DNA from 3 places in the Shewanella spartinae genome. Region 3 is predicted to be linked to each of the others. Evidence: predicted binding sites of a transcription regulator. Region 3 holds the regulator's gene; each other region holds the start of a gene.
The links. Region 3 encodes NrdR, which represses ribonucleotide reductase genes. Its sites were predicted from a motif close to AAACACNANATNTNGTGTTT; they were not measured.
Positions count from the first base shown of each region.

Region 1: a site for NrdR is predicted at 1,997-2,016, ahead of nrdA (class 1a ribonucleoside-diphosphate reductase subunit alpha). Genes of this name have one in related genera too.
Region 2: a site for NrdR is predicted at 1,661-1,680, ahead of nrdD (anaerobic ribonucleoside-triphosphate reductase). Genes of this name have one in related genera too.

Region 1 is NZ_CP080418.1:2,251,853-2,255,133, forward strand. Features, by position in the region: gene nrdA (class 1a ribonucleoside-diphosphate reductase subunit alpha) at 1-1,865, opposite strand, end outside; gene K0I31_RS10055 (HAD family hydrolase) at 2,368-3,087, opposite strand; gene ubiG (bifunctional 2-polyprenyl-6-hydroxyphenol methylase/3-demethylubiquinol 3-O-methyltransferase UbiG) at 3,080-3,281, opposite strand, start outside.
Region 2 is NZ_CP080418.1:2,910,484-2,913,764, reverse strand. Features, by position in the region: gene rssA (patatin-like phospholipase RssA) at 1-517, shown strand, start outside; gene K0I31_RS12775 (hypothetical protein) at 724-1,461, shown strand; gene nrdD (anaerobic ribonucleoside-triphosphate reductase) at 1,712-3,281, shown strand, end outside.
Region 3 is NZ_CP080418.1:1,367,518-1,370,798, forward strand. Features, by position in the region: gene glyA (serine hydroxymethyltransferase) at 76-1,329, shown strand; gene nrdR (transcriptional regulator NrdR) at 1,454-1,927, shown strand; gene ribD (bifunctional diaminohydroxyphosphoribosylaminopyrimidine deaminase/5-amino-6-(5-phosphoribosylamino)uracil reductase RibD) at 1,965-3,125, shown strand; gene K0I31_RS06010 (riboflavin synthase) at 3,132-3,281, shown strand, end outside.

The DNA.
Region 1 (3,281 bases), 880 kb from region 3:
GATGGCATCAGGGCTGACAGGGTCGAGTTACGCAGGCCGTGAGTCTTGATCTCTTCACGCAGGGTTTCCCAATCCATGTGTAATGGCTCGTCACAGATCTTATCGAGGTCACGCTTGTAGGTATCGATAGGCAGGATACCTTTGGCATAGTTGGTCTCGTGGAAGGCAGGGCAGGCGCCTTGCTCTTTCGCTAGATTCATCGAGGCCTTCAGCAGATAGTACTGGATCGCTTCGAAGGTCTTGTGAGTGATGCCGTTGGCGCTGCCGTCTGAGTAGCGCACGCCTTCTTTAGCCAGGTAGTTAGCAAAGTTGATCACGCCTATACCCAGGGTACGACGGTTCATCGAGCCCTTGTGCGCCGAGACGATTGGGTAGTCCTGATAGTCGAGTAGGCTATCGAGCGCGCGCACGGCCAAATCGGCCAGGCTTTCCAGCTCATCAAGTTTCTTGATGGCACCCAGGTTCAACGCAGATAGGGTACACAGGGCGATCTCACCATCGGGATCGTCGATGTTGTTCAGCGGTTTGGTCGGCAATGCGATCTCAAGACACAGGTTCGACTGACGTACAGGGGCAACCTTAGCGTCGAACGGGCTGTGGGTATTACAGTGATCGACGTTTTGAATATAGATACGACCGGTAGAGGCACGCTCCTGCATCATCAGGGAGAAGAGTTCTACCGCCTTGATCTGCTTCTTACGAATGCTCTCATCTTGCTCATACTTCACATACAGACGCTCGAACTCTGCCTGATCTTCGAAGAAAGCATCGTACAGGCCTGGTACGTCTGATGGACTGAATAGAGTGATCATGCCACCCTGGATAAGACGTTGGTACATCAGCTTGTTCAGCTGCACGCCGTAGTCCAGGTGACGGATACGGTTATCTTCGACGCCGCGGTTGTTCTTAAGTACCAGCAGAGACTCTACTTCCAGGTGCCACATAGGATAAAAGAGGGTTGCCGCACCGCCGCGCACGCCACCTTGAGAGCAAGATTTCACCGCCGTCTGGAAATACTTATAGAAAGGCAGACAGCCTGTGTGGAACGCTTCGCCGCCGCGAATTGGACTACCCAGCGCGCGAATACGACCTGCGTTGACCCCTATGCCCGCTCGTTGCGACACATACTTCACAATAGAAGAGGCGGTCGCATTGATTGAGTCTAAGCTGTCGCCACACTCGATCAGTACGCAAGAGCTGAACTGACGTGTCGGTGTACGCACACCTGACATGATAGGTGTAGGTAGCGAGATCTTAAAGGTCGAGGTCGCGTCATAGAAATCTTTAACGTACTGAAGACGCGTCTCTCTCGGGTAGTTGGCGAACAGACAAGCCGCTACCAGAATATAGAGGAACTGCGCACTCTCGTAGACTTCGTGAGTCACACGGTTTTGAACCAGGTACTTACCTTCCAACTGCTTAACCGCAGCATAAGAGAAGTTCATGTCGCGCCAGTGGTCGATATAGCTGTCGAGTGTATCTAACTCCTCGCGGCTATAGTCGTTCAGAATATGCGTGTCATATTTACCCAGCTCAACCAACTTCACCACATGGTCGTAAAGCGAAGGCGGCTCAAACTGGCCGAAGGCTTTCTTACGCAGGTGGAAAATGGCCAGACGCGCAGAAAGGAACTGATAGTCTGGTGACTCTGGCGAGATAAGGTCGGCAGCGGCCTTAATAATGGTTTCGTGGATCGCTTCAGTTGGGATTCCATCATAGAACTGAAGGTGTGAACGTAATTCGACTTCCGATACTGAGACGTTATTCAGTCCTTTGGCCGCCCAAGTGATCACTCGGTGGATCTTATCGAGATCGATGGTTTCACGTTCGCCACTGCGCTTCGTGACTTGCATATTGCTGTTCATTGAAGATAAGCCTTGAATTAAATATCGCTGGGAGGGAAAACTCCGCCCTACGTTTCCATGTAAAAACAATCGAAGATGTTAAAAAAAGTACCTGAGCACTACTGCAGTTCTAGTGGCTTCGACCGCCGCCCATACACAAGATATGGTGTTTTTTCTTTTATAGGATACAAGATAGTGAGGTTGGTGGGATATTGCAAGCGGGTTTTTAGGGGACAAGTTGTGGATATCTTGGGGGTAAACCAAAGGGTTAGTAACGGCTTACCTTTAACCCTTGTTTTCAATTACGATAGCACCGGCGGGTCAAGTTTTAGGCGACTGATTCGCCCTATCATGAAAGCTAAAATATTGGCCAGATCCTGAGGATCTTTTTACGCCGAAAAAGGATCGCGATCTCAGCTTCGACGACTTTTTACTGACACGTCACACGCTCTAGCACCAGAGCGCGTGATGCATCTCATTTAATTGTGACTTAACCGTGACTTATGCACGACTTAACCGCCACTTAGTCCTGTCTTAGGAGTTCAAGCACGGCGACTGGTGTGTTGAAGCCAAAGTCGTGGGGCCAGAGGTGCGCCTCATCATTGTTTCCAATATAACCCCAATGGGCGATGCCCCCCAGCATGTCGCTATTGCGAGCAGCTTCTAGGTCTCGTTTGGCATCACCTAGGTAGAGAATTCCCTGGCAGCTGACGCCAATTTGCGACGCCGCCAGACGCATAGGCGCCGGATGGGGTTTACTCTGAGTGGTGGAATCACCGCTGATGATGGCTGGCATCTTGTCGGCTAAATCAAGCCTGTGCAGCAAAGGCCTCGCGAAACGCGCCGCCTTATTGGTGACGACACCGAAGGGAATGCGTTGCTCGCTAAGGTGCTCGAGCAGGGAACTCATGCCATCGAAAAGCTTGGCCTCTTGGCCGTTAACATTATGGTAGTGCTCAAGCAGCGCCTGCTGGACGGCCGCTTTTTCCTCATCATTAAGATGAGGCTGGGCGGCGTTAACTAATGCCAGGCTGCCATGGGAGGCGGCAAAGCGAATATCTTCCAGTCGTTGGCTCGGCAGTCCAAAATCATTTAGCGCCAGGTTAAGCGCCAGCACAAGATCCGGCGCCGTATCGACCAGGGTGCCATCGAGATCAAACAGCACTCCTTTTATTGGCCTAGTGGCAGTTCGCGTACCTTCAATCGTTTCAGCGTTAGCACCTGGCACGATTTGATCAGTCATCCTGCTTAACCGTGGCGATCATATAGTTAACTTCTAGCGACTTGGTGTAGCGGAAGATCTCCGTCAGCGGATTGTAGGTGATGCCGGTTGCATCGACGCACTCGAGATCTACCGCATCCGCCATGCCAATAAGTTCGGCAGGCTTGATGTACTTCTTATGATCGTGGGTGCCTACCGGTAGCATCTTAAGCAGG
Region 2 (3,281 bases), 1.5 Mb from region 3:
GCGAGTCGGCGAGCGCTGGCTGGTGGATGGCGCCGTGGTTAACCCGGTTCCCGTATCGGTGAGCCGTGCCATGGGGGTTGACCTGGTGATTGCCGTGGATCTTAACGCTCACAGGAAGACACGCCATCAGCAGCTGCCCGTGGCCATCTCTTCCGATATGAAGGCGAGCCAAGCAGAGCAGGTGAAAGCCGAGAAGGAGCTGGAGAGCGGCTTCATGGATCTCCTGGCCCGGGGACGGGATTATGTCAGCGGCTTGACCGATAAGTTTTCCCTTGGCAATCGCAGTGAGCCAGGCATGTTGGCTGTGATGTCCCAGTCGATGGATATCCTGGAGCAGCGCCACAAGCGGGTGCGCCTGATGGGAGATCCGCCGGATATCCTGATCACCCCTAATGTGATGGAGATTGGTACCATGGAGTTCCACCGCGCGGGCGAGGCGATCGAGGCGGGGCAAGAGGCGGTGAGGCAGGTGGCTCATATCATCCGCGCCCGTATCGATGAGCTGGAGCGTCACTGATAGCCTGAGTAATAGTCTAAGTAATAGTCTTTAGGCGTGAGTGCATAGTTGTTAGCCCTTAGGCGTCAGTCCTTATAAACAGGAGTTGTTTAAATAAACGGCTAACATTCCTTAAGGCTTGTCTCTTTAGGAGCTGTGGCTAGGAGCTTTGGCCTGGTTTTTGCTGCTTGCAGGAATAGTTCTCTGCAGTAGTCGAAAAATTGACAATGAATTCAATCAGCCAGGCCATTAATGGTTCACAAGCCAATCTGATCGCTAACAGTTATGGCCTAGAAACACACGGCCAAGAAGCACATGGCCCTGATACACATGGAAATGGCGCACGCGATGTCGACGGCTCATCGGCCAGTGACAAGGTGACCCTGTCAAATCAAAGATCCAAGGTGCAAACGACAGGACCAGATATCCCCCAAGAGGCGGTATTTCTCTCGCCAAGGGCGGAGCGGGCGCAGAAGATAGAGGCGATGGCCAAAGACTTCTTTTCCAAAGGGCAATTTGGCATCGGCGATATTCCCAAGTTAATTCAGCGTCTGTATCAGGACGGCATCTTGTCGGAAAATCAGCTTAATCGCCTGAGCCAGGCGGGCTTTGAGATCCCAAGGGGTGATGGCTCGCAGCCGTCGCTGCTCGACTTTATCGCCAGCCAGCGCGAGCAGCTCAAGGAGAGTAAACCTGATAGCGTGATGATTGCCATGCTCGATGACGCCGAGTCTGTGCTCAAGCAGATGGACAGCCTCGACAGTCAGGGACTGAGCCAGAAGGCGGCGCGGGTATCGGCCCAGCTGTCGGTGTTTGTACAGGGCGATAACGGTCTGACGAGCAGAGACAAGGAGATGTGGCAGGGGCTTAAATCCACCATGCAATTGGCCGCCGCATCGGGAAGTTCGCAACAGGCTTCCGGGCAAATACAGCGTTATCTGGCACTATCTAAACGAATTACGTAATTTATTCACAGCTTGTCCCATTTTTATCCCGCATCTAGCTCCCTTTGCCGACTGGGTCAAGGCAAGTTTTAACGATAAGTGGCCCAGTTGGCAGTAATCTTGTGTCACAAAATTCCATCCGCAAATTAATGATCTGGATCAAGGTACTTGAGCCTAACTTGTAGCTTAATGCGCTACATATTGTGTTCATCGTCTATATTAACACTATATATGGTGTTAATTTGGCCGTTACTTGAGGAGATATTGAACAATGCCAGTGGTTATTAAGCGGGATGGTTACCGCACGCCTTTTGACGAAACAAGGATTCGAGATGCAGTGGTTGCTGCAGCAAGTTCGGCAGGTATTGATGATGTTGCCTATGCCACCGAGGTGGCCCTACAAGTACGCCAGTCGGTGGCCGAACTCGAGCAGGTGGATATTCACGACCTGCAAGATGCGGTCGAAAACCAGTTGATGGAAGGCCCCTATAAGCAACTCGCCAGGGTCTATATCGAGTATCGCCACGACAGGGATATCCATCGAGAGTTGAGCAGCCGTCTCAACCGCGAGATCCGTGGCTTGGTCGAGCAGAGTAACGCGGCGCTGCTGAACGAGAACGCCAACAAAGATTCCAAGGTGATCCCGACCCAGCGTGATCTGCTGGCGGGCATTGTGGCCAAACACTATGCCACACGCCATATTCTGCCTAAGGATGTGGTGGCGGCCCATGAGTCGGGTGAGATCCATTATCACGATCTCGACTATGCGCCTTTCTTCCCCATGTTTAACTGTATGTTGATCGATCTGGCCGACATGTTGACCCATGGTTTCAAGATGGGCAACGCCGAGATCGAGACCCCTAAGTCTATCTCGACTGCGACTGCGGTTACGGCGCAGATCATCGCTCAGGTGGCCAGCCATATCTATGGCGGCACCACTATCAACCGTATCGACGAGGTGCTCGCGCCTTTCGTCGCCAAGAGCTATGACAAACACTATCAGGTCGCGCTGACCTGGGGGATCACAGATGCCAAGGCTTTTGCCACGGCGCAGACAGAGAAAGAGTGTCACGACGCCTTCCAGTCGCTGGAGTATGAGGTCAACACTCTGCATACCGCCAACGGCCAGACGCCTTTCGTCACCTTCGGCTTCGGCCTGGGTACCTCCTGGGAGTCGCGCCTCATTCAGTCATCCATGATGAAGGTGCGCATGACGGGCCTGGGTAAGAACCGTAAGACGGCGGTCTTCCCTAAGTTGGTCTTCGCCATTCGCGATGGCATCAACCACAAGGCGGGTGACTGCAACTATGATATTAAGCAGATGGCGCTCAAGTGTGCGTCGATGCGCATGTACCCCGATATCCTCAACTATGAGCAGGTGGAAAAGGTCACTGGCTCCTTTAAGACGCCTATGGGGTGTCGCAGCTTCCTCGGCACCTACGAGGAGGAGGGCGAGCTGGTGCACGAAGGGCGTAATAACCTTGGCGTGGTCAGCCTGAACCTGCCGCGAATCGCAATCGAGGCTAAGGGCGACGAGACCCGCTTCTATCAGCTGCTTGATGAACGTCTGGCCGTGGCCCGCCGCGCCCTGGACACGCGCATCGAGCGTCTACAAGGCGTGAAGGCGAGGGTGGCACCAATTCTTTATATGGAAGGCGCCTGTGGCGTGCGTCTGCGCGCGGATGATGAGATCAGCGGCATCTTTAAGAATGGCCGCGCTTCTATCTCCCTGGGTTATATCGGCCTGCATGAGACCATCAATGCCCTCTACGGCAATGAGACCCATGTGTATGACAGCGAGGCCCTGCGCGCCAAGGCGCTTGCCATTATCGAGCACCTCA
Region 3 (3,281 bases):
CTGGGATTGTGATCGAATGCACTGTAGAATACCGCGCAACCCTACCTTATAAGACTTTCACAGCTGGAGTGACCAATGCTGAAAAAAGAGATGAACATCGCTGACTTTGATCCGCAACTGTTTCAAGCGATCCAGGAAGAGACTCGTCGTCAAGAAGAGCACATCGAGCTAATCGCCTCGGAGAACTACACCTCTCCTCGCGTGATGGAGGCTCAAGGTTCTCAGCTTACTAACAAGTACGCCGAAGGCTATCCTGGCAAGCGTTACTACGGTGGTTGTGAACATGTCGACATCGTCGAGAACCTGGCCATCGAACGCGCCAAGGAACTTTTCGGTGCGACCTATGCTAACGTTCAGCCTCACTCCGGCTCACAGGCTAACAGCGCAGTCTACATGGCGCTACTGCAACCAGGCGATACCGTTCTGGGTATGAACCTGGCTCACGGCGGTCACCTGACGCACGGCTCTCCAGTAAACTTCTCTGGCAAGCTGTACAACATAGTTCCTTACGGCATCGACGAGTCTGGCAAGATCGACTACGACGAGATGGAGTGTCTGGCCGTTGAGCACAAGCCTAAGATGATGATCGGTGGTTTCTCTGCCTATTCTGGTATCGTCGACTGGGCGCGCATGCGTGAAATCGCCGACAAGATTGGCGCTTACCTGTTTGTCGACATGGCTCATGTTGCAGGTCTTATCGCCGCCGGTGTCTATCCAAACCCAGTACCACACGCACACGTGGTGACTTCTACTACTCACAAGACCCTAGCCGGTCCTCGCGGCGGTATTATCCTGTCTGCGGCGAACGATGAAGACCTGTACAAGAAGCTGAACTCTGCGGTATTCCCAGGTGGTCAGGGTGGTCCTTTGATGCACGTTATCGCCGGTAAGGCGGTAGCCTTCAAGGAAGCGCTGTCTCCTGAGTTCAAGGAATATCAACAGCAGGTAGTGGTTAACGCCAAGGCGATGGCTAACACCTTCATCGAGCGCGGTTTCGATGTGGTTTCTGGCGGAACCGAAAACCACCTGTTCCTGCTGGATCTGATCGCTAAAGATATCACAGGTAAAGATGCCGATGCGGCGTTGGGCCGTGCCAACATCACGGTAAACAAGAACTCAGTACCTAACGACCCACGTTCACCTTTCGTGACCTCGGGCCTGCGTATCGGTTCGCCAGCCATCACACGTCGTGGCTTCAAAGAAGCTGAAGCGGTTGAGCTGACCAACTGGATCTGTGATGTGTTAGATGACATCAACAACGAAGCCACTATCGAGCGCGTGAAGAACCAGGTGCTTGAATTGTGCGCTAAGTTCCCTGTTTACGGTTAACCTTAAGGGGTAAATCGGGTAAACTCCGATGGCCGCTACTGATTTAATATTGGTAGCGGCCATTTTTGTATCTATTTCAAGGGAAAGCTCCCCAAGATACCGATTAGCATTTGCTGGAGGCTCAATGCATTGTCCGTTTTGCAGCGCAACCGACACTAAGGTGATCGATTCTCGTCTGGTGGCCGATGGTCATCAGGTGCGTCGTCGCCGCGAGTGTCTGCTTTGCCACGAGAGATTTACCACCTTCGAAGGCGCCGAACTGGTGATGCCGCGTGTGGTTAAACAAGATGGCAGTCGCCAACCCTTCGACGAAGACAAGCTGCGTGGCGGCATGCTGAGGGCGGTCGAGAAACGCCCGGTGTCGATGGACGAGATAGAGCAGGCGCTAAGCAAGATCAAATCGACCCTGAGAGCCACGGGCGAGCGCGAAGTGACCTCTAAGATGATAGGTAACCTGATGATGGATCACCTGGTCAACCTCGATAAGGTGGCCTATATCCGCTTCGCCTCTGTGTACCGCGCCTTCGAAGATGTCTCCGAGTTCGGCGAGGCGATTGCCAAGTTGCAAAACGATAAGAGCAAGTCGGGTAAGTCGTAATCGATGCGTATCGGGCTTCCCCAATTATTCTCAAGAGATGGCGATGAGCATGGCCTGGTCCAAATTTGATTCCCAGATGATGGCGCGTGCCATCCAGTTGGCCCGCAAGGGGCAATACACCACCAGTCCCAACCCTAATGTCGGCTGTGTAATAGTCCAGGGAGAGACCCTGGTGGGCGAAGGATTTCATATCGCCGCCGGCGGCCCTCACGCCGAGGTGCATGCGCTGCGTATGGCCGGCGATAAGGCCAAAGACGCCACCGCCTACGTAACCTTAGAGCCCTGTAGCCACTATGGCCGCACGCCCCCCTGCGCCGAGGCGCTGATCAAGGCTGAGGTTTCCCGCGTGGTGGTGGCGGTGACCGACCCTAATTCTCAGGTGTCAGGTCGTGGCATCAAGATGCTTCAAGATGCAGGCATTGAGGTCGAGGTGGGTCTGCACCAGGAAGAGGCCGCAGCACTTAACCCAGGCTTCATGAAGCGGATGCGCAGCGGCCTGCCTTGGGTCGGCATCAAGCTTGCCGCCAGCTTGGATGGTAAGACGGCGCTCTCTAACGGCGTCTCAAAGTGGATCACAGGTCCAGAGGCGCGCCGTGACGTGCAGCGCATGCGCGCCCGTTTCGATGCCGTCGTGACCGGCATAGAGACGGTACTGGCCGACGACCCTAGCCTGAATGTACGTCATCAGGAGCTGGGCAGCCTGGGCGAGCAGTTAACCGAGGTCGATATTCGTCAGCCACTTCGCGTGGTGCTCGACTCCCGTGCGCGCCTAAGTGCCAAGGCTAAACTGTTTGAGACACAATCCCCCGTGCTGCTGGTGAGCTGTCAGCCCTATCCCGAGGCCGTGGCGAGCGCCTGGCCTGAGCATGTGAGTCAGTTGCAACTGCCGAGTGACAATGGGCAGGTGCCACTAAAGGCGCTGCTGGAACATCTGGGATCTCAGCTTAACAGCGTGATGGTCGAGGCTGGGGCGACCCTGGCCGGCGCCTTCATGGCGCAGGGGCTGGCAGACGAGCTGGTGCTGTATCAGGCGCCGAAAATCTTAGGCGGCCATGGCCGTAACCTGCTGGCACTGCCGGACTATACTGAGATGACGCAGCTGCCCGCGCTCAAGCTTTGCGACGAGCGTGCGATCGGGGCCGACAGACGCCTCACCTTTCAATTGAGTCACAATCATTTACCGAGCGATAAAGAGTAGTTAGTCATGTTTACTGGGATCATCGAGGCTGTTGGCAGCCTGAGAAAAATTGAGCGTCGCGACGATGATATTCGCCTGACGGTGGCTAGCGGCAAGCTGGATTTAAGTGACGTTAAACTCGGTGACAGTATCGCCACCAATGGCGTGTGTCTGACC